Regions from separate parts of the Variovorax sp. 20P10.2.4 genome, predicted to be linked through region 1. Evidence: riboswitches for the same ligand, from Rfam matches in the RefSeq annotation. Region 1 holds a riboswitch; the other holds the start of a gene.

Evidence for each region. Region 1 has a riboswitch for cobalamin ahead of AC27VN_RS10350 (TonB-dependent receptor). Riboswitches for the same ligand answer to the same signal wherever they lie in the genome.
Region 2: linked by a shared signal. The riboswitch ahead of AC27VN_RS20755 (TonB-dependent receptor domain-containing protein) and the one ahead of AC27VN_RS10350 (TonB-dependent receptor) in region 1 are both predicted to bind cobalamin.

The regions. Positions count from the first base shown of each region.
Region 1 covers NZ_JBZAYE010000075.1:2,247-18,931, forward strand. The annotation lists gene AC27VN_RS10275 (4-carboxy-4-hydroxy-2-oxoadipate aldolase/oxaloacetate decarboxylase) at 1-592, shown strand, start outside; gene AC27VN_RS10280 (hypothetical protein) at 734-1,024, opposite strand; gene AC27VN_RS10285 (hypothetical protein) at 1,324-1,512, shown strand; gene AC27VN_RS10290 (hypothetical protein) at 1,814-2,173, opposite strand; gene AC27VN_RS10295 (hypothetical protein) at 2,309-2,950, opposite strand; gene AC27VN_RS10300 (hypothetical protein) at 2,985-3,371, opposite strand; gene AC27VN_RS10305 (hypothetical protein) at 3,428-4,456, opposite strand; gene AC27VN_RS10310 (hypothetical protein) at 4,604-4,954, opposite strand; gene AC27VN_RS10315 (hypothetical protein) at 5,039-5,581, opposite strand; gene AC27VN_RS10320 (tannase/feruloyl esterase family alpha/beta hydrolase) at 5,954-7,417, opposite strand; gene AC27VN_RS10325 (thiamine pyrophosphate-binding protein) at 7,587-9,215, opposite strand; gene AC27VN_RS10330 (MFS transporter) at 9,234-10,469, opposite strand; gene AC27VN_RS10335 (AraC family transcriptional regulator) at 10,622-11,416, shown strand; gene AC27VN_RS10340 (class I SAM-dependent methyltransferase) at 11,433-12,038, opposite strand; gene AC27VN_RS10345 (ATP-binding protein) at 12,214-14,439, shown strand; cobalamin riboswitch at 14,514-14,770, shown strand; gene AC27VN_RS10350 (TonB-dependent receptor) at 14,958-16,685, shown strand, end outside.
Region 2 covers NZ_JBZAYE010000227.1:168-9,401, reverse strand. The annotation lists gene AC27VN_RS20795 (LysR substrate-binding domain-containing protein) at 1-438, shown strand, start outside; gene AC27VN_RS20790 (Bug family tripartite tricarboxylate transporter substrate binding protein) at 448-1,437, opposite strand; gene AC27VN_RS20785 (carboxymuconolactone decarboxylase family protein) at 1,474-1,869, opposite strand; gene AC27VN_RS20780 (FAD-dependent monooxygenase) at 1,883-3,025, opposite strand; gene AC27VN_RS20775 (sulfite exporter TauE/SafE family protein) at 3,206-4,027, opposite strand; gene AC27VN_RS20770 (cell division protein ZapA) at 4,601-4,945, opposite strand; gene AC27VN_RS20765 (hypothetical protein) at 4,942-5,166, opposite strand; gene AC27VN_RS20760 (ClcB-like voltage-gated chloride channel protein) at 5,258-6,979, opposite strand; cobalamin riboswitch at 7,085-7,332, shown strand; gene AC27VN_RS20755 (TonB-dependent receptor domain-containing protein) at 7,429-9,234, shown strand, end outside.

The DNA.
Region 1 (16,685 bases):
CCTGATGTCCAGCCGCATGCGGCCGATCCAGAAGGGCGCACGCATCGCGGGCCCGGCCGTCACGGCCTTCTGCGCGCCCGGCGACAACCTGATGATGCACCGCGCGCTCTATCTCGCGCAGCCCGGCGACGTGCTCGTGGTGGTCTGCGACGCCGAGACCTCGGGCGCCCAATGGGGCGACATGGCGGCACGCTATGCGCTGCGCAAGGGCCTCGCGGGCGTGGTGGTGCAGGGCTGCGTGCGCGACACCGACACGGTGGAGGCGCTGGGCCTGCCCGTCTGGTCCACCCACGTCCTCTCGATCCATCCCGACAAGTGCGGCCATGGCTTCGTCAACACGCCGGTGGTCTGCGACGGCGTGCTGGTGCAGCCCGGCGACCTCGTCATGGCCGACGGCGACGGCGTGGTCTGCGTGCCGCGCCGCGACGCCGGCGAGGTCGTCGAGGCGGCCCTTGCGCGCATGCGCAAGGAAGAAGAGATGGCGCGCGCAGTCGAGCGCGGCGAGGCGGTGTGGGACCTGGGCGGCTCGGCGGCGAGCTATGCGGCGATGCGGGTCGAGGAGATCGATGCGGCGTTCGACGACGTGCGCTGAGGGCGTGGGCGATGCGGCTTCCGAGACGATCCAGGGCGGATCTTTTTCAGGCCTTGTCGTGTCGCATGACGGTTGTGGGAAGTCACTTTGCTGCGAGTTGGTCAAAGTCGTTGATCCGAACTGATCGAGGTTCGTGCACTTTCACGCGAGGTCGAGAAGTGCCGGCGATCGGCCGCGCCGGCGTTCGCGAAGGAGAGGCGCGATGACGGGCGCTGGCCCCTGGAAGTCCTGCACCTGCAGGACGGTGCGGTATTCATCGACGACAACCTGATCGACCGATAGATCAAGCACTGGAAAGTCGGCACGAGGAACTGGCTGTTCGTGGACAGCCAGTCGCCTGCGGCGCGCGGCGGCGATGATGAGCCTGGTGCGGGCTGCCGAGCTCGACGGCCGGGACTCGTGGGGATGCCTGCGCAGCGTGCTGGCGCGCATCCACTCGCATACCTGCCACCGGCTGACGAACTGCTGCCGCGTCGCTGGTGGCGAGCACGGCAGAATGCGACCAATAGCCGGAGCCGGCCAGAACCGGCCGTTCGCCGAGCCGGAACAATGCGGCCAAGACCGGACGTTCAATCGATGGAGTAGACATGAGTCAAGAGGTGAGCTCATCTGACGCGGACAGGGCAAGAAGCGTTGTCTCGGAACACCCGCTTTGGGCAGGCACTACCGCTCACGTGTACTGTGAGAGCGACATCTTCAGCTCTCAAAAAAGCTTTATCGAGCGTGTACGCATGACTGACGAAGAGCGCGTCGCGCTGCGAGCTGCGCTCGCGGATGCAGAAACGGTCTTGGTGGTCAGCTACTTCACAGCCGACAAGACGCCGGAGCCGCTTTCAGGGGGAGGAAAACTGTACGGCTTCTTGATCCATCCCCATTCCTTTGCGCTGCTGCATGCGGGTGAAGGTACTTGGCGCGCGTAGCTCCTTCCACCCTCAAGGGTTTCGCCTTGCGCGAGCCTCGCAGAGTTTGAGGACTTATGGCGCCGTGCAGCTCAGCAGGATTGAGGCTTTTTAGAGGACGGCAATCTGCCTCGCCCCGCCACTCGAACGACTAGGCGAGAGGCCGCTTTGGAGCGAATCGACCTTCGGCTTCGGGCCCGAAGCCGACATTCGATAAGGCAAAAAGCGGTCGCTCAAAAGTGCCTGCAACGCTGCCGCGCGCCGATTCGGTGAGGCATTGACTCGACTGGCGGCTTAGCAAGTGCTAATACTCCTTCGCGCATTACCTAGAGAACTGGCTTTGCCCGTTCAGCAGCGCAGCGACTCTTTCCGCACCAGCAATGAGCCCACGTTCCCACAATACATCACGGAGAGTGCCAAGGTATAACTTCTCATCAACGAGCACTTCATATCCTGGAGGACTGGCGAACGCCCAACCATAGATAAGAAGCGAACCGGTTGGAATACGAATGCCCTCAACCTCGATGTCATACTCATCCAAGCCTTCCGGATAGATGACACCAAACCCGCCATCGCTATTGCCGTAACTCAGCCGTCTCTCAGCAAAATCCGGTAGCTCCGAAAGCGTCGACCACTCCAGAATTACCTCCCTACACGCCGCGCTCGGCTCTTGGGCATCCATCTCTTTCCTTCTGTGAAATCGAACCATCGAAACGGATGGCTCCTTTTGGCCGACTGTAGCCGGTCGCGCTACCGGCTTGAGCGGGCCCTAAGCCAGCGTACGGATTTTCGGCAAGCGGTCATTCATTTCGGCTGTTCACCGGGCATCGTTGGCTGAGTTCCAGCGTCGGCTCATGGTCTGGTAGTAGACCTCCTGAGGCCGTTCAAATGAGACACCGGCGAAACCTGACAGAGTGTGTGCCAATGAGTCGCTCACAAGCAAGTGGCCGAGATACTCCGCGTCACGCGCAAGTTGGTGCTCGTTCAAACAGCCCTCGAGGTATTCGAGATGCCGGAAGCTCATGATTTCTTGCGTTCCCGGGACCGTCGTGTACGCTGATTTCTTGTGATTGATGGCGAGCACCGTTGCAGTCACATTGAGCAAGGACCATCCATCCAGGTCACCGTCCGCTGCTTCGATTCGTGCTGGCACAAGCTGAATGTCTTGCGGACAGGCGTCGTGCAGTACTTGTGCCATGCGTTGGCTTACCATGGGTGCCGCCGTGTTTGACAGGCAGTCAAAGGCCATAAGGTCGCGGGTCCGCCCATCAAATCTCAGGACCGGCGCCGTCCCGCTGAACTCAATGTGCTTCCCATTGCGGAAGTCAAACCGGTCCAAGGTGTTCGAGCGCGAATATGTGCCGATGAGGCCATCAGAACCGGCCTCAGGAGTTCGCCATAGAAATGTCATAGGTTGGCTTGCTGGTTCCGACGACCGCAGTTGGCCGAAATCGGACATGCTAGCAAGGACTGCTGCGGGCCCAAAGCAAACGTCAGCCCCGAGAGTATCTGAACACTGGCAGGCCGATGAGCAACAGCCATTCTTCGAGTTCCTCTCGACTGGCTCGGCGACCGTTGTCGCCGCACACAACACCTTCATCGCCCGCCGCGGCCAGCAGGCGCTCAAGCTCTTGTTTGAGCGGGTCCGTAATGCTGGTTTCACCCGATCCAGTCTTCGGAGAGAGCGCGAACTCTGAGACGCCGACAACCCGGCCTTCAGCGTCGAGCGTCAGCTCTCTAATGGCAACCTGCTCGTCAAGGGGAGCGTCCTGCGTAAGGCAGACCCCGGGCTCCGGTCCTCCCCGCTGTTTAAGCCGTGCAAGCAACTCTTCTTGCCTGAGTTCTCTTTCCGATTTAGGGCGTAGTCTTGAGTAGTTCATGGATGCCCGCTTCTGGTCGATAGCCCGCACGTGTTGAAATAAATCTACCGCTGCTTTCAATGCATTGCGGTTTTATTAGGCCCGAAGGTCGGCGTATAGGGATACTCGCGAGGCCACTGCCCGTCCAACAGGAGCCAAGACTGAGAGATCGGTTTCGGTGCACGCCACTCGTCATCGACAGCCAGTCGCAGTGAGTCCGAATTCAGGGTGTCTTCGTCCAGGGGGAAGGCCAGCAGAAACTGTTGATTGACCGCGATTGCGGCAAATTCGTCCTGCTTGAACTGCTGCTGCAGGCCTTGATAAAGCGCGCTCAACATCAATCCGCCGGCCGGCGCCATCCAGCTCCCGCGGGAATAGCCAACCTCACGCCCGTCCAGCAGCGTGGCGCCTCCGATCTCGAACTCTTGCTGTTGGAACGATTTGGACAAGTTCTCCGTAGCTATCTCGAAGAGGCTATCCGGCGTTTCGTGCACCTTTTCAAGGTCTTGAGGCCTGACGTTCTGCACGGTTCCCAACCTGTCTATGACAAGGACCATGCGGACATCCTCTGAGAACTCCCATGTCACCAACGCATCCTTGCCCGCGTAGTCAACCCAGGACTTGGGGACTATGTAGGGATAGACGAGGTTCAGATCGTCGCGTGTGAAGGACCGAATATCAGGATTGCTCGCCCGTGTCGACTCCTGAATCTTGAAGATACCCCTCTCTTGCGCCTCGAATTTCCTGTCGATCAAAGTCCATCCGCCGAACATTTTTTTCTTCAGCATGAGGCGAACCGTCAGCCGGCCGTCCTCACGGCTTTCGACATCCAACATCACCACGCCGTTGGAGTCATCAGTCAGAGGAGTGATGACCACGCTCGCGATGATTTCGCGCCGGAGTGCAAGGCCGGTCAGTTCCGCGACGGTCCGCTTCAGTGCCCGTTCCCAGTCGTCACTCTCGATGGGCGATTGCACAACGGACATCTTTCCGCCGGGCATTTCCGCGATGCCGAACACGTCGAGACGGCCATTTGTCTCCAGCAGCCGTTTCACCCAGCTCTCAGCTTCATCAAGCAAACGTTGTTGGTGTTCCGTGAGGTTCATGAGGGTCTGCCGTTTTTAGGACCGTGGGGAATTCGAACTGATTCGATCGCGAGTGCCTTCCAGGGCTTTGTTGGGAGCTTCCCAGTCGCATATCCCGGGGCTGCCGCACATTCTGTAGCGACCGGCCAAACGAATGATCTTCCTCGTTCATGCACTTGTGGACCAGTGATAGCGAACAAATGCGTCCGGCATGCAAATGATGAGGTGAACTTCATCCCATGACTCCCCGGAAAGGATGTGCGTGGCCCAGTCGCAGTGTCGGGGTACATCGATCCTGGCGAAACGCTTGAGATATTCGCTGATGCTTCCTCGTTCCGCCACCCGATAGAAGGGCACGGGCTCAGGTAGCGCCGAGGCGGCTGGAACACCGATGGTCGACCCGGCAAACGCTTTCACATCCGGGTGTGGATACCTTGATCGTTTCGAGACATCAATCTCGAGTTTCTCTTCGGCGTCTGGATAGTCGAACTCAAACTGATCAATTCGGATTGAAAGCATGGGGTGAGGCCTCGGCTTTGTCCGCTTTCGCCAGCGCGCGTTTGAGGGGACTGGTTGAATTTCTGGTCGTGGCCGCGAGGCTCTCTAGGCCCAGAACCACATCATGCCGAGTTGCGTGCCGCAGGCGCGGTCAAGAAACTCGCGCAAGGCATTGACGTCTGCGACGGCATCGCGCGCAAGCTCTTGCTCATCGCTTTCGACGTCGCAAGCGTGGGCGCGCGCCCGCGCTTCCACCGTGGCCACATCCAGGTCGCGCAATGCTGCTCTGAGCTCGACGACCTGTGCGGCCCGAAACGCGTGCGCATGCCCAAGCCCCACTTCACCAAGCTCGACCGCCAGCCCAAGCATCTCTCCGCGGTATCGCCCTCCAACGTTGGGAAAGTTCGTGACGCCATCAACCTTGGCTGTAGTTCCGTTGAGGATGAAATAGAGCCCGCCCCTTGAGTACAGCTCCGTGCGGGCGGCTGCCGATTCCGGCCAAGCGCATCCGGCCTCGACATCGACTTCCCCGGTTGTGGTCATCCTCGGGCGCCTGCCGTCGATGAAATCGCGCGTGTGCGAAGTATTGACCCTCAAATGGTCCAACTGCCTATCGCTCACGGTACACAAGTTCAGGTCATACCCCATCGTCTTCTTTCCGGTTGGGCGGCTGGTTCGAATTCCCGCAGTTGACCGATAGCGAAAGTCTAGCCGCGTGCGCATGCTTTCGGTTTCGATGACATAGCCGCGCGCTTACGCTGAAGCAGCGGCAACAGCAGGTGGGCGGAGGTCGGCCCATCTGCTGCTGCAGTGATGAACTCTGCCATTGCAATAACCTTTGCTATCACAACAGCACCGTCAATCGCTCGCACTTCAATCCGTGAAAGTGACCGTGGCAAAGGGATTGCGCGGAGGGCGATGGGCCAGCAACATCCTAGGAAGTTGACTTTCAGCGCATGAACTTTGAACAACGCTGCGCGCGCAGTGGTCAAAGAATGTTGCGTAAGCCGATGACGCCCCTCAGGGCGCCGCGACGCACCTCCAAGCACTCAAGGCCTGCGCCGTAGGAATCTCCCCCGAAGCATTGCGCGCCAGCGAAGGCGCACCACCCCGCGCCTGGTCGTCACGCACCCAGCGGTCGAGATCGGCCAGCGCGTTCCAGTTCAGCTGCAGGGGCGTGAGGCCGAGCCGCTTGAGCACCGCATTCGTGTTGTAGAAGCCGTGGCTGTAGTCCTCGACGAAATAGGCGCGCACGGTGTTGCGGATGTCGGCGGCCGCGACCTGGCCGCCTGCGGGCAGGCCGTTCAGCTGCCTGACGAATTCGCCGGCCTGTGTGCAGGGCACGAGGAAGTCGGAGGTGCCCTGGTAGATCACGATCTTCTTGCCCTTGCCGCCATCCCTCTTCTGCCGCGCCGACATGCGCAGGAAGGGCACGAGCTCGGCGGGCCGCACGTTCCACACCGGGGCCAGTTGGTCGAGCAGCCGGTGGTAGCCGTCGTAGTCGGCGCCCGATTCGATCGCGACGTCGGCCAGGTAGCGCGAGGTCGCGCCCAGGCCGTCGCTCAGGGTCTGGGGCGACACGTCCTGGCCGAACAGGCTGGTGAGCATGGCGGAGGCGCTGGCCCAGTTGGTGGTCCAGTCGTTGACGGTGTCGGGCACCTGCAGGGTCTTCAGCAGGTTGGTCTCGTCGACCGGTGGCGCGCCCGCGACGATGCCGTCGTAGGCATCGGGCCAGTTGGCGATGGCCTTGAGCGCCTGCCGGCCGCCGGTGGAGATGCCGACGAAGTAGGTGTCGGTGGGCGCGGCGCCGGTGAGCTTCTTGAGCAGGTACAGGCCAACGTCGAGCGATTTCTTGATCGAGTCCTGCCCGAAGTTCTTCACCATCTCCTGCCTCGCGACATCGGCGAGGTTGCGGCCCGGGCGCACGAAGTCGGGATCGAAGGCACCGTTCGAGCCGTCGGCGCCCGCGTCGCTGAGCACCACGGCGTAGTTGGCCAGCGCCATGCCCTGCAGCGGCAGCGCGAACTGCTGGCTGGTCTGCGTGCCGGCGGCGACCACGTCGGACTTCCAGGCGAAGCCGCCGCCGCCGAGCTGCACGAACTTGCCGTTCCACTGCGCCGGGATGTAGATCTGGTAGTTGATGTCGCGCACGCGGTAGCTCGGGTCCTTCACGGCCGGGTCGACGCCGCCGGGCGAGGTGGGCTGGATCGTGCCCTTGACCAGGCAATAGGCCGGCAGCGCGAGCCAGACCTGCTGGACGGACGTGACCTTGAAGCCGCCGGTCTTCGGCGAAGGGAAGCGGCTGCCGCGGAAATCGTTGAGCACGGCGTCGCCGTACTGCGAACCCTCGAGTTGATTCGAGCAGGTGCGCACGAGGGTGTTGGCAATGTCGGGGGCCGCCTGGGCCCACGAGGCGAGTGCGCCGCAGGCCAGCGCCACGAGCAGCGCGCGGATCCACCGCGCGAGGTTCTCTGTCTTGGTCAAGATGTGTCTCCAACGTGATCGGTTCGAATTCACAAGACCCCACGCCTGAGCCGGAGCGGGGACCACGCCTTCTTCCAGAGGCCGTGAAATTCTTGATCGCGCTGGAATGGACCGCACTATCCCTGCGGCGCCAATTGAATGACTTCGGGCGCCCGTGGCCCGCGACGCCTCAAGCCTCGCGCCGGATCTGCGGCGCGGGCAATCCCTCGATCATCACGTTGAGGCAAGCGGGCTTGCCGCTCGCGATCGCGCGCCGTGCCGCGTCGGGCAGTGCATCGGCCTCGGTGACCAGCTCGCCGTGCGCGCCGAAGGCCTGCGCCACCGCGTCGTAGCGCGTGGGCTGCAGCTCGCAACCGATCAGCCGCTCGGGCCCGTAGTCGCGCAGCTGGATCTGGTATTCGGCGTTCCAGCGCGCGTCGTTGCCCACCACCGCCACGAAGGGCAGGCGGTGCCGGATGGCGGTATCGAACTCGGCGATGTGGAAGCCCACGGTGCCGTCGCCCATGACGGCGATCACCGGCGCCTCGGGCTGCGCGCAACGCGCGCCGAGCGCATAGGCGAGCCCGGCGCCGATCGCGCCCGCCACGCCGTTGTTGACGCGGTGCGGCGCACTCAGGCAGGCCATGGCCCACTGGCCGATCTCGCCGCCATCGCAGACCAGCACCGACTCGGGATGGCTGTCGAGCAGGGCCTGCAGCGGCCGCAGCATCTGTACCGGGTGCAGGCGCTGCGGCAGCGAGGCGCGCGCGTCGTTCCAGGCGGCGGGGCGATAGGCGAGCCACGCGTGCGCTTCCTGCAGCCACGAAGGATCCCGGGCGCCAGCCGCGGCCGCGGTCAGCGCCTGCATCGCGAGCCAGGCATCGGCCTGCGCTTCGGTGCGCAGGCGCTCGCCGAGGGCACGGCGGCTGCGCGCGAGTTCATCGGCATCGGGATCGATCTGGTGGACCTTCGCATCGGCGGCCAACGCGGCGCCGAACTTCAGCGTGAAGTCCAGCCGCTTGCCCAGCAGCAGCACGCAGTCCGCGCGCGCCAGCAGCTGCGCGAAGGCGCCGAGGCTCGCATCGCCGATGCCGCGCGGGCTCTCCATGCCGGCGACCGGCACGCCCGTGGCCTGCTCCAGCGCGGCGATCAGCGCGCGCCCATCGCGCGTGAGGCAGGACGGGCCCGCGAGGATCAGCGGGCGCTCGGCCTCGGCGAGCTGCCGGGCCAGCTCGGTCGCGAGCGTCGGGTCCAGCAGCCGCGGCTCGGGCGCGAAGGCTTCCGGGCCGAAAGCGGGCACGGTGGCCGCGCCCTCGAGCACATCGCTCGGCAGGCTCAGGTGCACCGGGCCGGGCCGCCCCGACTTCGCGATACGGATGGCCTTGGCCACATCGCCCGTCACCGCGTCGGCACTGGCGCAGCGCCACGCGGCCTTGCAGACCGGCTCGGCCATGTCGGCCTGGCGCATCTCCTGGAACGCGCCCTGGCCCAGCTGGTCGTTCGGCGCATGGCCCGACAGCAGCACCACCGGCGCCTCGGCCATCTGCGCGGTGTAGAGCGCGGCCACGGCATTCGCATGGCCGGGACCGCCGGTGACCAGCGCGATGCCGACCTCGCCCGACACCCGCGACCAGGCATCGGCCATGTGCACGGCGCTGGCCTCGTGGCGCACGTGCACGAGTTCGATGCCCGAGCCGAAGGCCGCGTCGAACACCGGCATGACGTGGTTGCCCGAGAGGGTGAAGATGCGCGCGACGCGGGCCGCGCGCAGGCATTCGATCAGCGCATCGGCGCCGCGAAAGATTCGGGTGGAGGGCATGCAGCGGACAAGGGGGAGCTAGGACTTGCGCGATTTTCCGGGCAACAGCGCCGCGACCACGCCGAGCAGCGGCAGATAGGCGATCGCCTGATAGACGAAGGCGATGCTGGTGTGGTCGGCCAGCAGGCCCAGCACCGCGGCGCCCAGGCCGCCCATGCCGAAGGCGAAGCCGAAGAACAGCCCCGAGACCATGCCGACCTTGCCCGGCATCAGCTCCTGCGCGTAGACGAGGATGGCCGAGAAGGCCGAGGACAGCACCAGCCCGATGACGATGGTCAGCGTGGTGGTCCAGAACAGGTCCGCATGCGGCAGCAGCAGCGCGAACGGCGCCACGCCCAGGATCGACACCCAGATCACCGGCTTGCGGCCGATGCGGTCGCCGACCGGCCCGCCGAGCACCGTGCCCACGGCCGAGGCGAACAGGAAGAAGAACAGGTGCAGCTGCGCGCTCTGCACCGTGAGGCCGAAGCGGTCCATCAGGTAGAAGGTGTAGAAGCTGCTGATGCCCGCCACGTAGAAGTACTTCGAGAAGATCAGCACCAGCAGCACCGTGATGGCGCCGAGCACCACCCGGCGCGGATAGGGCGACTCGACCGCGCCCTTCTTGCGCACGCCGGCCGTGACGTGATGGAAGGCATACCAGCGGCTCACCTGCAGCAGCAGGCCGATGCCCAGCAGCGCGGCCAGGCCGAACCAGGCCACGCTGTGCTGGCCGAAGGGCACGATGACCGCGGCCGCGAGCAGCGGCCCGATGGCCGTGCCGAGGTTGCCGCCGACCTGGAACACCGATTGCGCGAGCCCGTGCTGGCCACCCGAGGCGAGCCGTGCGATGCGCGAGGACTCCGGATGGAAGATCGACGAGCCGAGCCCCACGAAGGCCGCGGCCAGCAGCACGATGCCGAAGCTGGGCGCGAAGGCCAGCAGCAAGAGGCCGATGAGCGTGGCCGTCATGCCGATGGGCAGCGAGTAGGGCTGCGGGCGCCGGTCGGTGAACAGGCCGATCAGCGGCTGCAGCAGCGAGGCCGTCAGCTGGTAGGTCAGCGTGATCAGGCCGATCTGCGCGAAGCTCAGCGAGAACGCGCCCTTGAGGATCGGGTACATCGCGAGGATCAGCGACTGCATCATGTCGTTGACCATGTGCGCGCTGCTGATGGCGCCCAGGATGCCGAAGGCCGGCTTGGCCTTCGCGGGACTGGCGGCGGCGCCAGCGGGCGTGGCCTGGGATTCGATGGGGGCGGTCGCGGAAGGCGGCATGGGGACTTTCACACTGGGGAGACGGGACCGGCCGGCACGAGGGCACGAGGAGCGCGAGTTCGGGAGGAACGGGCCGCCGGCGCCCCGGAATTATGGGAGGATGCGCCTCGCCTGTCTTGCGCCAACCGACCAACACCTTTCGCAAAAAGGACATGAACCTCCCGCGCCGTCCCAAGTCATTGCCCGAGGTGCTGCGCGAGATCGAGGGCGAGTCCTCGCCGATCGCGGGCCGCGCCACCGACTACCCCGCCGGCTGGCACATCCGGTCGCACCAGCACACCAAGCACCAGCTGATCTATGCCTTGCGCGGCGTGATGGTGGTGCAGGCCGAGGCCGGCCGCTGGGTGGTGCCGCCCACGCGCGCCATCTGGATGGCCGCGGGCATGGCGCACGAGATTCGCTGCGTCGGCGAGGTCCACATGCGCAGCCTGCTGGTGAAGCCCGAGGTGGCGCCCCGGACCCTGACGACGACGCAGGCCGTGGGCATTCCACCGCTGCTGCGCGAGCTGATCCGCGCGGCGATGGAGGTGAAGCAACCCTATGCGCCCGGCACCCGCGACGGCCGGCTGATGCGCTTCATCCTCGACGAGCTGCGCAGCCTGCCCGTGCTGCCGCTGCACCTGCAGATGCCCGCCGATCCGCGGCTGCTGCGCATCTGCGAACCGCTGCAACAGCGCCTGGACGATGCCTCCACCCTGGCCGACTGGGCCGAGCGGCTGTCGCTCGACGTGAAGACCATCCAGCGCCTGTTCATGAAGGAGACCGGCATGACCTTCGGCCAGTGGCGCCAGCAGGCCCGGCTGCTGCGCGCGCTGGAGCTGCTGGCCGATGGCGAGAAGATCATCGACATCGCGCTGCGCCTGGGCTACGACAGCCCCGGCGCCTTCGCGACCATGTTCCGCAAGCACTTCGGGCAGACGCCGAGCCAGTTCTTCGCCGAGCCCTGAGCGGGCGCGCCACGGGTCAGGCGTCGGCGCACTCCAGCGCGAAGGTCGGCACCTCCGCCTGGCGGCTCAGCCACACGCCGCCGCCCATTTCCTTGAAGCCGCGCGTCAGCCCGCGCCGATACACCTGCGCACGGTGGCGGAACAGCCGCGGGTCGCTGAGGTCCTCGTCGACCACGTCCTGCTCGAAATCCTCCTGCGTCACGGCCTCGAGGTAGAGCGCGCCCGCGCTGAGCGACCCCAGGTTGCGCAGCGCGGTCTTGAGGTCGGAGGGTTCGAGGTAGGCCAGCACGCCCTGGCAGATCACGAGGTCGAAGCGCTCCCTGGCACGGTAGTCGACCACCGAGCCCCGTTCCCAGCCGTAGCGCTCGCACAGGTATTCGCTGAACTCCACGCCGTGGTAGCTGGCCTTCGGAAAATGCAACGCGATGGCATCGCGCCAGTGGCCGATGCCGCAGCCCATGTCGAGCACGCGCCGCACGGGCACGCGCAGGTACTTGAGGTACGAACAGACGAAGGCCGCGAGGCGCTCGGCGTGCTGCGGGTCGACCACCTTCGTTTTCTTGTCGAAGTAGTAGCGCCGGTAGTAGGCCTCGTCGAAGGTCGCCGCGTCGGCAGATTGCATGCAGGTTGTCTTTCAGGGAGTGCGGGCATCGGAGGGAGGCCCGGCGCCATTTTCGCCCGGGAAGGCCCGTTTGGCGCCGCCGCGCCGTCAGGCAAAATGCCATGTCGGCCCTCCATCCGCCCACGCACCGAGCGTGGCCCTCGTCTCCCTCAACACGCAAAGCGCCTCCCGCCACTTGGAACGGCCGCCCCAACCCACGACCACGCAGCCCGTCACGCTGGCCAACTGCGACAGCGAGCCCATCCACATCCCGGGCCTGGTGCAGCACCATGGCGCACTGTTCGCGTTCGACGCCTCCACCCTCACGCTGACGCGCGTCAGCGCCAATGCCCGCGCGCTGCTCGGCGACACGGCGCCCGCCCTGGGCGAACGGCTGTCGAGCAGCCATTTCATGGGCGACGCGCTGGTGCACGAGGCGCTGCACGAGGCCAACGGCGTCGCGGTCGATACCGGCGAGGGCTCGCCGATCAACCTCGAGGTGACGCTCGGCGAGCGCCGCTTCGACCTGATCCTGCACCGCGTCGGCTACGAGCTGGTGGCCGAGTTCGAAGCCCGCGACGCCACGGCGGACGCGGTGTCGGACTTCGCGCTCAAGGCGCACCGCGCGATGGACCGGCTCAAGCGCCAGGGCTCGATCGACGGCCTGCTCAATCTCTCGGTGGAGGCCGTGCGGCAACTCACGGGCTTCGACCGCGTGATGGCCTACCGCTTCCGCCACGACGACAGCGGCGAGGTGGTGGCCGAGCGCCGCCACGAGGCGCTCGAGCCCTTCGTGGGCCGCCGCTATCCGGCCAGCGACATCCCGGCGCAGGCGCGCCGGCTCTACGTGATCAACACCCTGCGCCTGATCGCGGACGTGCAGTCGGCGCCGGTCGGGCTCGACGTGGCCGATCCGCAGCTGCCGCCGCTGGACATGAGCCACTGCACGCTGCGCAGCGTGTCGCCGATCCACATCGAGTACCTGCGCAACATGGGCGTGGGCGCGTCGATGAGCATCTCGATCGTCATCAACGGCCAGCTCTGGGGCATGCTGGCCTGCCACCATCGCAGCGCCCACCAGGTGCCCTACGCCATCCGCATGGCCTGCGACGTGCTCGCGCAGGTGCTGGCCTCGAACGTGCAGAGCCTGCTGGCGCGCGAACAGGCGGGCCGGGCCTCGAACGCGGCGCAGCTGCGCGGCTCGCTGATCGAGGCCGTGCTGCATGCCGAGGACACCTTCAGCGCGCTGATCGGCCTGGCGCGCCCGCTGGCCGATGCCTTCGACGCGCAGACGGCGGTCATCGCCGAGCAGTCGCGGCTGCACGTGGAAGGCGACATGCCGCGCGAGGCCGCGGCGGCGCTGATCCAGTGGCTCAGCGCCTCGACGAACGGCGACCAGATCGTGGCGCTGCACGAGCGCGAGCAACTGCCCGAGAACCTGCGTTCGCTGAGCGGCGTGTGGTGCGGCTTTCTCGCGCTGCGCTTCGACGCGATCGACAACGGCTGGCTGGTGCTCGCGCGCAAGGAACAGGTCGAGACCATCAGCTGGGGCGGCAAGCCCGAGAAGCATTACGTGAGCGGCCCGCTCGGGCCGCGGCTCACGCCGCGCGGCTCCTTCGACGTCTGGAAGCAGACGGTGCGCGACACCAGCGTGCCCTGGGGCGCCAACGACCTCGACTTCGCGCGCCAGCTGCGCGACGAGCTGATCCGCGCCAGCGCGGCGCGGCTGGCCGACACCTACAAGGCCCGCACCGAGCTGCTGGCCGTGCTCGGCCACGACCTGCGCGACCCGCTGCAGTCGATCACGATGGCGGCCAAGCTGCTCGAGCGCAGCCTGCCCGACGGCAGCAACGCCGGCGCGCGGCTGGGCCAGCGCATCCAGACCTCGAGCAGCCGCATGGCGCGGCTGATCGGCCAGGTGCTCGATGCCTCGCGCCTGCAAAGCGGCATGGGCCTGCAGATGGTGCCGGTGCAGATCGACCTGGCGCGGCTGCTGGAGGACGCGGTCGACGAGTCGCGCACCGCCTACCCCGGTTCGCAGCTCGAGCTCGAGGCACCCAAGACGCTGCCCGTGCTGGCCGACCCCGACCGCATGGCGCAGCTGGTCGGCAACCTGGTGAGCAATGCGCGCCATCACGGCCTGCCCGGCGAGGCGGTGCGCATCCGGCTCGAGCAGGTCGACGCGCACGTGGTGTTCAGCGTGGCCAACCGCGCGCCGCCGATCGACGCCGCGCTGGTGCCCGACCTGTTCAGCGCCTTCAAGCAGCGCAGCGTGCCCAACGAGCGCAACAAGGGCGGACTGGGCCTGGGGCTGCACATCGCGCAGGCCATCGTGCGCTCGCACCGCGGCAGCATCGGCTATGCACACGACGACGGCTACGTGGTGTTCACGGTGCGGCTGCCACACACGCCCACGCCCTGAGCTTTTCGCGCCGGGCGGTGCGAGACCCGCTCCTATAATCCGCCCCGCCGGCCGATGCAAACGAAAGCATCACCCAAGCCGGCGTGCGCGAAGGTGCGCCGGTCCCTCGACCGGCGTTAAACGGGAAGCAGGTGACGAGCCCCTTTGGGCCCCATTCCTGCGCTGCCCCCGCAACGGTCGGCGGATTCGCGGTCCTCACAGTCGATGCCTTCGCGGGCACCGGCGGCCACTGTGCCTCGGCATGGGAAGGCGAGGATCGCGGCAACGAAGCATCGCTCGATGCCTCGCTGCGCTCCGCAAGCCCGGATACCGGCCTTCGCCTCGTTCGGTCGCTGCGGGAGTGCAGGCAAGCCGGGCCGGTCACGCGTGGGCGCGGACCCGGTCGCTTGCAGCATCCATCGGCGCCCGGTTTGTTCTCATGGCCCGCGGGAGCGCGGGCCCGAAGGAAGCCCCACGTGCGTAACATCTCCAGGCGCGGTCGCGTCAGACCCCACCAAGCCCTCATCGGATCCGGCGTCATGCTGCTCGCCTCGGTCGCTTCGGCCCAGGACGCCGAGGGCGCCGGCTCGCTGCCGCCCACCACCGTCAGCGACCGCAAGACCATCTCCACCGCCACGCGCCAGGAAGCCGACACGCTGCGGCTGCCCTTCGCGACCTATTCGGTCGAACGCGCGCAGCTCGACGCGGTGGGCGCCGTCACGCTCGAGGACACGCTGCGCAGCGTGCCGGGCCTGCAGTACGGCACGCAGGGCAACTACTACTCGCGCTTCGAGACCCGCGGCCTGCGCGACACGCAGGACGTGCTGGTGCTGATGGACGGCGTGCCGCTGCGCCTGCTGCAGGGCAATGCCGACATCACGCTGATCGCGCCCGACCTGGTGGACCGGCTCGAGTTCATCAAGGGCCCGGCCTCGGCGCTCTATGGCAAGAACGCGATCGGCGGCGTGGCGCAGTTCTTCATGAAGCCCGAGCGCGCGGGCGGCAGCCTCACGGCCACCATCGGCAGCTACGGCCGCCTCGACGGCAGCCTGCGCTACCGCTGGGACTTCGAGCGCGGCAACCTCTACATCGGCGTGGCCAACAGCGACTACAACGGCTTCCAGCGCGATGCCGGCCGCGCGCAGTCGGCCGTGCTGGTCGGCGGCGACTTCGCCGTCACGCGCAACTGGACCACCGGCTTCCAGCTCTACGACACGCGCGTGCGCGGCGACCGCGGCTCGATCGTGCCGCTGGTCAACGGCAAGCCGATCTTCGGCATCACCTCGCGCGACAACTACGGCATTCCCGACTCCTACGTCACGGGTGACTACCAGTCGTTCTCGTGGAAGAACCGCTTCGAGCTCGGCGCCGGCTGGTCGATCAACCACCTGAGCAGCTTCGCGCGCTACAACCGATTCTTCGCCGGCGGCATCACCATCGTTCCGCCGCCCGCGGCCGTGAGCAAGGGCTATTCCGAGAGCTACACCGCCGACCGCGGCGTCTACCACGAGCTCGCGGCCACGCACCTGATGGCGGGCAAGGGCTGGAGCAACGAGTTCCAGGCCGGCTTCAATCTCGAGCGCGGCTGGCAGGGCCTCGACTCGCCGAGCTTCAGCAACGCGCCCACCTACCGCGGGCCGTTCTACGACATCCCCGTGAGCAACGTGCGCAACGATCCGCGCGGCGTGCGCGGCAGCATCACCTCCTCGCGCTTCGACCAGGAGGTGCGCAGCGTCTACCTGCAGGACCGCTTCGAGTACGGCCCGGTCGGCTTCACGCTGGGCGTGCGCCACGACCGCTTCGAGCAGACGCTCGGCCGCACGGGCACGCAGGTGATCTCGGCGCAGGAAGGCAGCCACACCAGCCCGCGCGCCGGCGTGGACTGGCTGTTCCTGCAGGGCGATGCCTCCTCGCACGCCGTGTTCGCGAACTGGAGCGAAGGCTTCCGGCCGCAGGCCGTGGCGCTCAACACGCGCGGCGGCGTGGTGGTGCCCGACATCCTGCGGCCCGAGATCACGCGCAGCAAGGAAGTGGGCCTGAAAGGCCGCGCGGCGGACGACCGCTGGAGCTACCAGCTCAGCCTGTTCGAGGCCGAGAAGATCGACGGCCAGCGCTCCTACCGCAACGGCCCCGACTCCTTCGTCTTCAGCAACGCGACCTCGCGCACCAAGGGCATCGAAACCCAGTTGCAGTTCCAGCTCTCGCCGCGCTGGAGCGGCTACCTGCACTACACCTGGCAGGACGCGCGGCTCAAGGACTTCCAGACC
Region 2 (9,234 bases), on a different contig from region 1:
GAGCTGATCCTGCCGGTGTGCCATGTCGACCTGCTCGACGGCGGCCGGCTGCGCGAGCCGCGCGACCTGGCCGCGCACACGCTCGTGAGCTTCGCCACCGAGCCCTATGCCTGGGAGGACTGGCTCGCGGCGGCCGGCGTGGCCGGGCTCAAGCCCGGCGGCGCGATCCGCTTCGAGCAGATGTACTTCGCGCTGCAGGCCGCGATCGACGGGCTGGGCCTCGCGCTGGTGCCGCTGTTCCTCGCCTTCGACGACATCATCGCGGGCCGGCTGTGCGCGCCCTTCGGCGTGCTGGCCGCCAAGCAGCGGCGCTACTTCGCGAGCACGGCCCATGCCGACCCGGTGACCGAGAGCTTCTGCGAATGGCTGGTGCGCGAGGGCAGCGACACCGAGGCCTCGATGCAGCAATGGCTGCGCTCGCAGGCCCCGGCGTCCTGAGCGCGCCGCTCAGTCCATCTGCACGCCGCTGCGGCGCACCAGCTCGCCCCAGCTCTTGAACTCGCTGGCGACGTAGGCCGCGGCTTCCTCGGGGCTGGCGCTGTAGCGCGGCAGCGCGCCGATGCTGCGCATGCGCCGCTCCACCTCGGGCTTGCGCATCGCCTTGGCGATCGCCTCGTGGGTCGAGGCCACCAGCGTCTTCGAGGTGCCGACCGGATAGAGCAGCATCAGCCAGGTCGAGGCGCGGAAGTCGGCGAAGCCCTGCTCGATCAGCGTGGGCACGGCCAGCGGCGCGTCGAGCCGGCTCGCTGTGGCCGCGCCCAGCGCGCGCAGCTTGCCGCCCTGCACGAAGGCCTGCACGCCGGCCGCGGTCTCGAGCGCCAGCGAGACATTGCCCGCGACCACGTCGGTCAGGCCCGGCGCGCTGCCCTTGTAGGGCACGTGCACGATGTCGATGCCCGCGCGCCGCTTGAGCTCCTCCATCGCGAGGTGCGACACCGTGCCGTTGCCCGAGGAGGCATTGGTGAGCTTGCCCGGGTTGGCCTTGGCATAGGCCACCAGCCCCTGCGCGTCGGTGAAGGGCAGCGAGGGGTGGCACACCAGCACGAAGGGCAGGTCGCCGACCAGGCCCACCGCCTCGTAGTCCTTGAGCGAGTCGTAGGGCACGCTGCGGTAGAGGTGCGGGTTGGTGGCCACGGCCGACATGTGCGTGAGCATCATCACCGAGCCGTCGTTGGGCGACTTCGCGAGCTGGCCCATCGCGATGCTGCCGCCCTGGCCGGGCTTGTTGTCGACGATGTAGTTCTCGCCCGTCACGGCCTGCATCTTCTCGGCCATCAGCCGCGCCACGATGTCGGTGGCCTGGCCCGGCGGAAAGCCCACGAGGATCTTCGTGACCTTGCCGCGTGACGCGGCCGGCTGCGCGAGCGCCGGCGTGCCCATCGACGCGGCCGCGAGCGCGAGCAGCGCGCGGCGGCTCAGCATTGCCTGGTTGTCCATTGCGTTGTCTCCGATGTTTTTTAAAAGGGCGAAGCTTCAGGCGAGCTTCATCTCCTTGAGCACCTCGCGCGCGTTGCGCAGGCTGTCGAGCGCCGCGGGCACGCCGCAGTAGATGGCGACCTGCAGGAACACCTCCTGCAGCTCGGCGGGCGTGATGCCGTTGTTGATCGCGCCGCGCACATGCAGCCGAAGCTCGTGCGGCCGGTTGAGCGCGCTGATCATGCCGAGGTTCAGCAGGCTGCGGCTGCGCCGGTCCAGGCCCGGCCGGTTCCAGATCTCGTCCCAGCAGTACTCGGTGGTGAGCTGCTGCATCGGCCAGCTGAAGTCGTCGGCCTCGGCGATCGACTTCTCGACATACTCGGCACCGAGCACCGCCTTGCGCGTGGCGAGCCCGCGCTGGAACTTCGCCGAGGTGTGGGTCTTGTCCGTCATGTCGTCGCTCCCTTCAGGCCACGGCCGGCTCGGCCAGCGGCGTGTTCCAGGCGTCGTAGGCATAGACCCAGTCGGCGTCCTGCGGGTCGCGCAGCCAGGTGTTGGTGCGCGAGGTCAGCTGGACTTTCGAAGTGCGCGGCTTGCGCGTGGCCTCGAAGCGCTGGAAGGCCTCGGCCACGCCGTCGCGGTCGATGCCCTGGAGGCAGCGCGAGAGCACCGCCGCATCCTCGATCGCCATCGCCGCGCCCTGCGCCATGTAGGGCGTCATCGGGTGGCAGGCATCGCCGAGCAGCGTGATGTTGCCTTCGCTCCAGCGCGGCAGCGGGTCGCGGTCGACCAGCGCCCACTTGTGGACCTCGGGGCAGGACTGCAGCACGTGGCGCACCTGCGGATGGAAGTCGGCGAAGGCCTCGCGCAGCGCATGGATGTCGCCCTTGGTGGACCACGACTCGAGCCGGAAGCCGGGCTCGGGCTGGCTGGTCACGAAGTAGACCTCGCTGCGGTCGGGCTTGACGTAGTAGATGACGATGTGGCGGTCCTTGCCCCACCACTTGGTGCACTGGTCGATCTCCTGGCCGCCGAGCAGCGCCGCGGAGAAGGTGGTGCGGTAGGCGATGCGGCCCGTGAAGTTGGGCTCGGACCTGCCGAACAGCTGGTCCTTCACCAGCGAGTGCACGCCGTCGGCCGCCACCATCGCGTCGGCATGCACGGTGGCGCCGTTGGCGAAGCGCAGCTCGACGCCGCCGTCGCCCTGCGAGAAGCCCGCGAGCTTGTGGCCGCGGCGGATGAATTTGTCGGGCACGGCGCTGTGCAGCGCGGCATGCAGGTCGCCGCGGTGCGCGAGCAGGTAGGGCGCGCCGAACTTCCGCTCGGCGGTCTCGCCGAAGATCATGTCGAAGCGCACCTCGCCGGTGTAGGCGTCCTTGTTGTTCCACGAGCGCGGGTAGAAGGCCTCGGCGCGCATGCGTTGCTCAAGGCCCAGGCCGCGCAGCACCTGCATCGCGTTGCAGCCGATCTGGATGCCCGCGCCCAGGCGGGTGAATTTCTCGGCCTGTTCGTAGACCATGACGTCGATGCCGACGCGGCGCAGCGCCGCGGCCGTGGCCAGGCCGCCCATGCCGGCGCCGATGATGGCGACCGAAAGTCTCTTGCTCATGTCCGTTCCTCGTGTGGTTGGCATGAACGGAATGGTCCGGCTTTCGGCCGGTGCGAACCATCGAGATTTGCTGGCGCTGGTTGAGAAAAACTGCGGTGCGCGCAAGCACACGACGCGCCGGTGGGGCGCGTCGCGGCATCGAGAAAAGGGAGGTGGAGGAGGTCGGAAGGGGCCGCGCGATCAGCCGCGCAGGCCCTTCCAGAGCATGTAGGCCGCGAGCAGGTAGAGGATGCTCGCGAACACGCGCTTGAGCTTCTTCACCGGCAGGTTGTGCGCGGCCCTGGCGCCCAGCGGCGCGGTCAGCACGCTGCACACGGCGATCACCGCGAGCGCGGGCAGCCAGATGTAGCCGAAGGAGCCGGCCGGCAGGCCCTGCACCGTCTGGCCGCTGATCACGTAGCCGGCCACGTTGGCCACCGCGATCGGAAAACCCAGCGCGGCGCTGGTGGCGACCGCGTTGTGGATCGAGATGTTGCACCAGGTCATGAAGGGCACGCTGATGAAACCGCCGCCCGCGCCGACCAGGCCCGAGACCAGGCCGATGGCGCCGCCCGCGCCGAGCTGGCCCGCGGTGCCCGGCATCTGGCGCGTGGGCTTGGGCTTGCGGTCGAGGAACATCTGCGTGGCCGAGAAGCCCACGAACAGCGCGAACACGATCGCCAGCGCCGTGCCCTTGAGCAGCGCGAAGATGCCGAGGCTGCCCACGAGGCTGCCGATCACGATGCCGGGCGCGAGGCGCTTGACGATGTCCCAGCGCACCGCGCCGCGCTTGTGGTGCGCGCGCACGCTCGACACCGAGGTGAAGATGATGGTGGCCATCGAGGTCGCGATTGCCATCTTCACCGCGAGGTCGGCCGGCACGCCGCGGTGGCCCATGATGATCGTGATGAACGGCACCATCACCATGCCGCCGCCGATGCCGAGCAGGCCCGCGAGAAAACCGGTGCCGAGGCCGAGGGCGACCAGTTCGGCGATCAGGAGGGGGTCGAGCAGGCTGGTCACGTTCACGCCACGGACTTTCGGGTAAGGCAAGGGCGCCGTGCAACGATGGCAACGGGCCTCGGTTCGAGGGAAAAAGGGAGGGGGGTGGGCCGCAATGCTATCTGAAACGTAGCTGCGGCCCGGCGCGCACGGTCGCGCAGGAGCCAGGATCGGATGTATCGATGCGGATACAGCGTGGATTCTTGGGGCGATCCCGCCATGCCGGGGATCGCCGATGTTCGATGCGCACTCAGCGCAACGAAGAGGAATAGGTGTCTGCGAATGGGCGCCAGACTCGCATCCTGAACCGGGGTTCAGGTGGGCGAGGGCAGCAAGACTTCGGGTTCATCTGACGCGAGATGATCACACCCGTCGAGCGATATACCAAGCCCGGCTCCGTAGAGCATTGGAACAAGGACATATAAAGCCCAACGCGCACCGCAGACAGGAACGATTTTACGCCTTCGCGCTGGGGCGGCTCCCGGTTTTTTTGGTGGAATCCCTGCAGCGCGGGCAGGTTTGCATCGAAGTTCTTGCAGTGCGTGCCGATCTCTGCGAATGAGAGAAAAAAAGCGCGCTGATGCTCGGATCAGCTCAGAGCAGATGACCGTCGCCGGCCAGTGCCTGGTCGAGCTTGTGGATCAGTTGCGTGGCCTTCGGATCGACCGCGCCGTCGTCGGCGGGTGCCGCGGCCGGGGCCGTGGTCGGTTCGGCGGGCGGCGCGGCCTTCGCCGTGGCTTCCTGCGCCGCGAGATCGAAGGCCAGGTTCAGCGAGGCGAGCACCGCGATGCGATCGCGCGCCTTGACCTTGCCCGCGTCGCGGATCTTGCACATGGCCGCATCCACGCGTTCGACCGCGTCGCGCAACTGCGCTTCGCCGCCATCGGGACAGCCGAGCAGATAGCTCTGGCCCATGATCTGAACTTCGATCTGCTTCATGCGGGGGAATCTTCGGAGGGAGGTACGGCCGGCAGCTGCTCGAGCAGCGCATCGAGCCGCGTGCGCGCCGCCGCGAGCCGCGACTTGAGCGCATCGCGCTCGCGCGTCAGCGCATCGACCTGTTCCTGCAGCAGCGCGTTCGTGCGCTGCACCTCTTCGTGACGCAAGAGCAGGCGTTCCACGCGCTCGGCGATCTGGTCGATGGGGCTGGAGGCGGGCATGGTGCGCGATTGTAGTTTCCCGTGAAAGCGGCGGTCCTCCGGGGCACCCGCCGCGCCTGGCACGGCATTCTGCGGCCTGCGCGCCGCGCCATCAAACTTCGCTGAGCCGCACGTAGGTGGCGAGCAACGCGCTCTTGGCCGCCATGCCCAGCAGCACCGGGTTCGCCGTGCTCTCGATCACCGGCAGCCGCTCGCCCAGGTGCTCGAGGAAGCGCTGCAGCGCCTCGCCCAGGCTGGTGTCGGCGGTGATCGGCGCGATGGCCTGCGACAGCAGGTCCGCCGCGCGCACCTCGGCCGCGGCCGTGCCGAGCGCGGAGAGGGGCACCACGCCGAGGTAGCGCTGCTGCGCATCGACCACGTAGAGGTACTTCACCGGGTGCTGCAGGAACAGCCGGCTCATCGCCTCGCGATCGGCCTCGGGGCCGACCACCGTCTGCGCCGGCTGCACCAGGTCGCGGATGTGCAGCGAGCGCAGCCGCAGCTGCTCGTCCTGCTGCTCGCGGCGGCGCAGCGTGATCTCGTACATCGAGCCCGCGTTGGCCGAGCGCGCGACGAAATAGGCGATCACGCCGGCCAGCATCAGCGGCAGCATCACCTGGTAGTTGAGCGTCATCTCGAAGATCATGAGGATCGCCATCAGCGGCGCCTGCGTGGCCCCCGCGAGAAAGGCGCCCATGCCGACCACCGCATAGGCATAGGGAGCCGACACCGCATGCGGCCACAGCGCCTGCGCGGCATGGCCGAACAGCGCGCCCACCATGCAGCCGAAGAACAGCGCGGGCGTGAACACGCCGCCCACCGCGCCCGAGCCGGCCGTGGCCAGCGTGGCGACCAGCTTGGCCGCGAGCACCATCGCGATCAGGGTCCAGGTCCAGGGCGTGTGCAGCACCGCGTTGACCACGCTGTAGCCATTGCCCCAGACCTCGGGCCAGGGCACCGACACCAGCCCCATCGCGAGCCCGCCGAGCGCGAGCCGCCACGGCAGTGCGAACGGCAGCCGCGCGAACAGCGCCCGGCTGCCCTGCAGCGCGCGCAGGAAGCCCGCGGCCGCGAAGCCCAGCAGCACGCCGAGCAGCGCGAACAGCGGAATCTCCGCGCCATGCAGCTCGGGGAACACCGGCATCTGGTAGGGCGGCTGGTAGCCGGGCAGGGCGCGCATCACGATGTTGGCGACCACCGCCGCGATCAGGATCGGGCCCACGCTCTCCATCACGATCGAGCCGAGCACGATCTCGGCGACGAAGAAGGCGCCCGCGATCGGCGCGTTGTACGCGGCCGTGAGGCCGGCCGCCGCGCCGCAGGCCACCAGCAGGCGCAGCCGCTCGACCGGGAAGCGGAACACCCGGCCCAGCAGCGAGGCGGCCAATGCGGCGAGCTGCACCATCGAGCCCTCGCGGCCGATCGAGCCGCCGGTGCCGATGCTCACGAGCGAGGAGGCGCTGCGCACCAGCGTCTGCGTGACCGGGATGCGGCCGTCGCCGAGCACGATCGCTTCCATGTAGTCGGAGGTAGCGCTGCGCACCGCGACGCGCTTCGCGAGCACGAGCAGGCCGCCGGCCACGAGGCCGCCCGCGGCGGGGAAGGCGATGCGCGCCCACCACGGCAGCGCGCGCGCCATCGCGACCAGGCTGTCGCCGGGGCCGAGCACCAGGTGCTCGAAGCCGCGCAGCGCGGCGCGAAAGCCTTCGGTCGCGAGCGTGCCGAGCAGGCCGGCGACGATGGACCACAGCAGCATCGACTGCCAGCCCGAGACGCCGAACAGGCGCTGCAGGGCGGAGCGCAGGCGCAGCAGCAGCGAGGAGCGCAGGGTCATGCGGGGTGGTGGTGATGACGTCCCATAGCCCGTCGATGTTAGTGCGCGAGACGCGGCGAACGTCGGGCGCACGCAACTTTCGACTTAAAGCGCGCGGCGCAGCGCCTAGAATCTCGCCCGTTGGTGCCTGCGGCGTGGTTCACGCGCCGCGGTTCAACGGGAAGCAGGAGTGAAGGGACCGGCCGCGCGCCGGCACCGAAGCCGCCTGCGCTGCCCCCGCAACGGTCAAGCAGACGGCGCCGCAAGGCGCCACCCTCTCCACACGAGCCACTGGGTGCCCTGAAACAGGCGCCTGGGAAGGCGGCGAGGGCCGGTCTGCCAGCCCGGATACCGGCCAACAAGGCGGTTCGCGCATGCTCTTCGCCGAGGCGATGCAGGCACGGACCAATGGCGCCCCGGGCGCCGGCGGGGAGGCCGGCAAGGGGCATAGACGTTCGTTCGCTCACTCCATGATTTCCTGCGTTTCCTTCTCGCGCCGTTCGCGCGCTCGCGTTTCTGCGTCCTCCTTGCGCGCGCGCCTGGCCGGCCTGCCGCTGGCCTTGGTGCCGGCCTTCGGCGGCCTGCTGCTGGCCCAACTGCCGCTGGCCGCTTCGGCGCAGGCCCAGCCCGGCGCGCTCGGCGAAACGGTGGTCACGGCCAACCGCACCGCGCAGCCGCTGTCGGACCTGGTGGCCGATGTCTCGGTGATCGACCGCGAGACCATCGAGCGCAGCGGATCCACCGGCGTGGCCGACGTGCTCGCGCGTCAGGCCGGCATCCAGATCGTGCGCAACGGCGGCGTGGGCAACTCGACCAGCGTCTACATCCGCGGCGCCGAGACGCGCTTCACCGCCGTCTACATCGACGGCGTGCGCGTGGACTCGCAGGCCACCGGCGGCGCGGCCTGGGAAAGCATCCCGCTGGCGCAGATCGACCGCATCGAGGTGCTGCGCGGCCCGGCCGCCGCGGTCTACGGCTCCGACGCCATCGGCGGCGTGATCCAGCTGTTCACCAAGCGTGGCGAGGAGGGCGTGTCGCCCTCGATCGGCGTGGGCTTCGGCAGCCATGGCCTTTCGCGCACCGAGGCCGCGATCAGCGGCAAGGCCAATGCCTTCGACTATTCGTTCGGCGTGGCGCACGAGGAGAGCCGCGGCTTCAACATCCAGCCGCTCGAGAAGCGCACCTTGCCCAAGGACGGCTTCACCAGCCCCGACCGCGACGGCTACAACACCACCTCGGGCAATGTGCGCCTGGGCTGGCAGATCGCGCCCGGCCAGCGGCTCGAGGCCACCGCGCTGTCGAGCGACACGCAGGCGCGCTACGACGCCGCCAAGTCCGGCAGCAAGCCGCCGGCCTACTACCTCGACGACCAGAGCCGCAACCGGCTGCGCACCGGCGGCCTGACCTGGTCGGCGCAATGGAACGAGGTCTATAGCACCCGGCTGCAGGTGACCGATTCGCAGTCGGTCTACAGCACCATGCCCTCGTACTACCGCACCGAGACCCGGCTGCGCGGCTACCTGTTCCAGAACGAGCTGCGCTTCGGTCCGCACCTGGTGACGGCCGCGCTCGAGCGCCGCGAGGACCGGCTCGAGAACGCGCCCACCAGCAGCACCGACAAGGGCCTGGCGCGCAAGCGTTCGCAGGATGCCGTCTCGCTCGGCTACGGCTTCGTGCAGGGCCCGCATTCGCTGCAGCTCAACGTGCGCCACGACGACGACAGCGAGTTCGGCGGCAAGACCACCGGCAGCGCCGCCTACGGCTTCGCGATCACGCCGAAGCTGCGCGTGACCGCCTCGGCCGGCACCGCCTTCCGCGCGCCCACGCTCTACCAGCGCTTCAGCGAATACGGCAAGCCCGACCTGCAGCCCGAATCGAGCCGCAACGTCGAGCTCGGCCTCAAGTACACCGACGGCCCGACCAATGCGGGCATCGTGGTCTACCGCAACCAGGTGCGCAACCTGATCGTGTTCGATTCGACCGCCAAGGGCTGCGCCTCGTCCTTCGGCTGCTACGGCAGCACCGCGCGGGCGCGCTACGAGGGCGTGACGCTCTCGGGGGGCCACCGCATCGGCGACGTCACGCTGCGCGCCTCGCTCGACTTCCAGGACCCGCGCGACCTCGCGACCGACAAGCTGCTCGCGCGCCGCGCCAAGCGCTATGCCACGCTGGGCGCCGACTGGCGCCTCGGTGGCTGGACGCTGGGCGCCGAGGTGCAGACCTCGAGCCAGCGCTACGACGATGCGGCCAACACGCGCACGCTCGGCGGCTACACG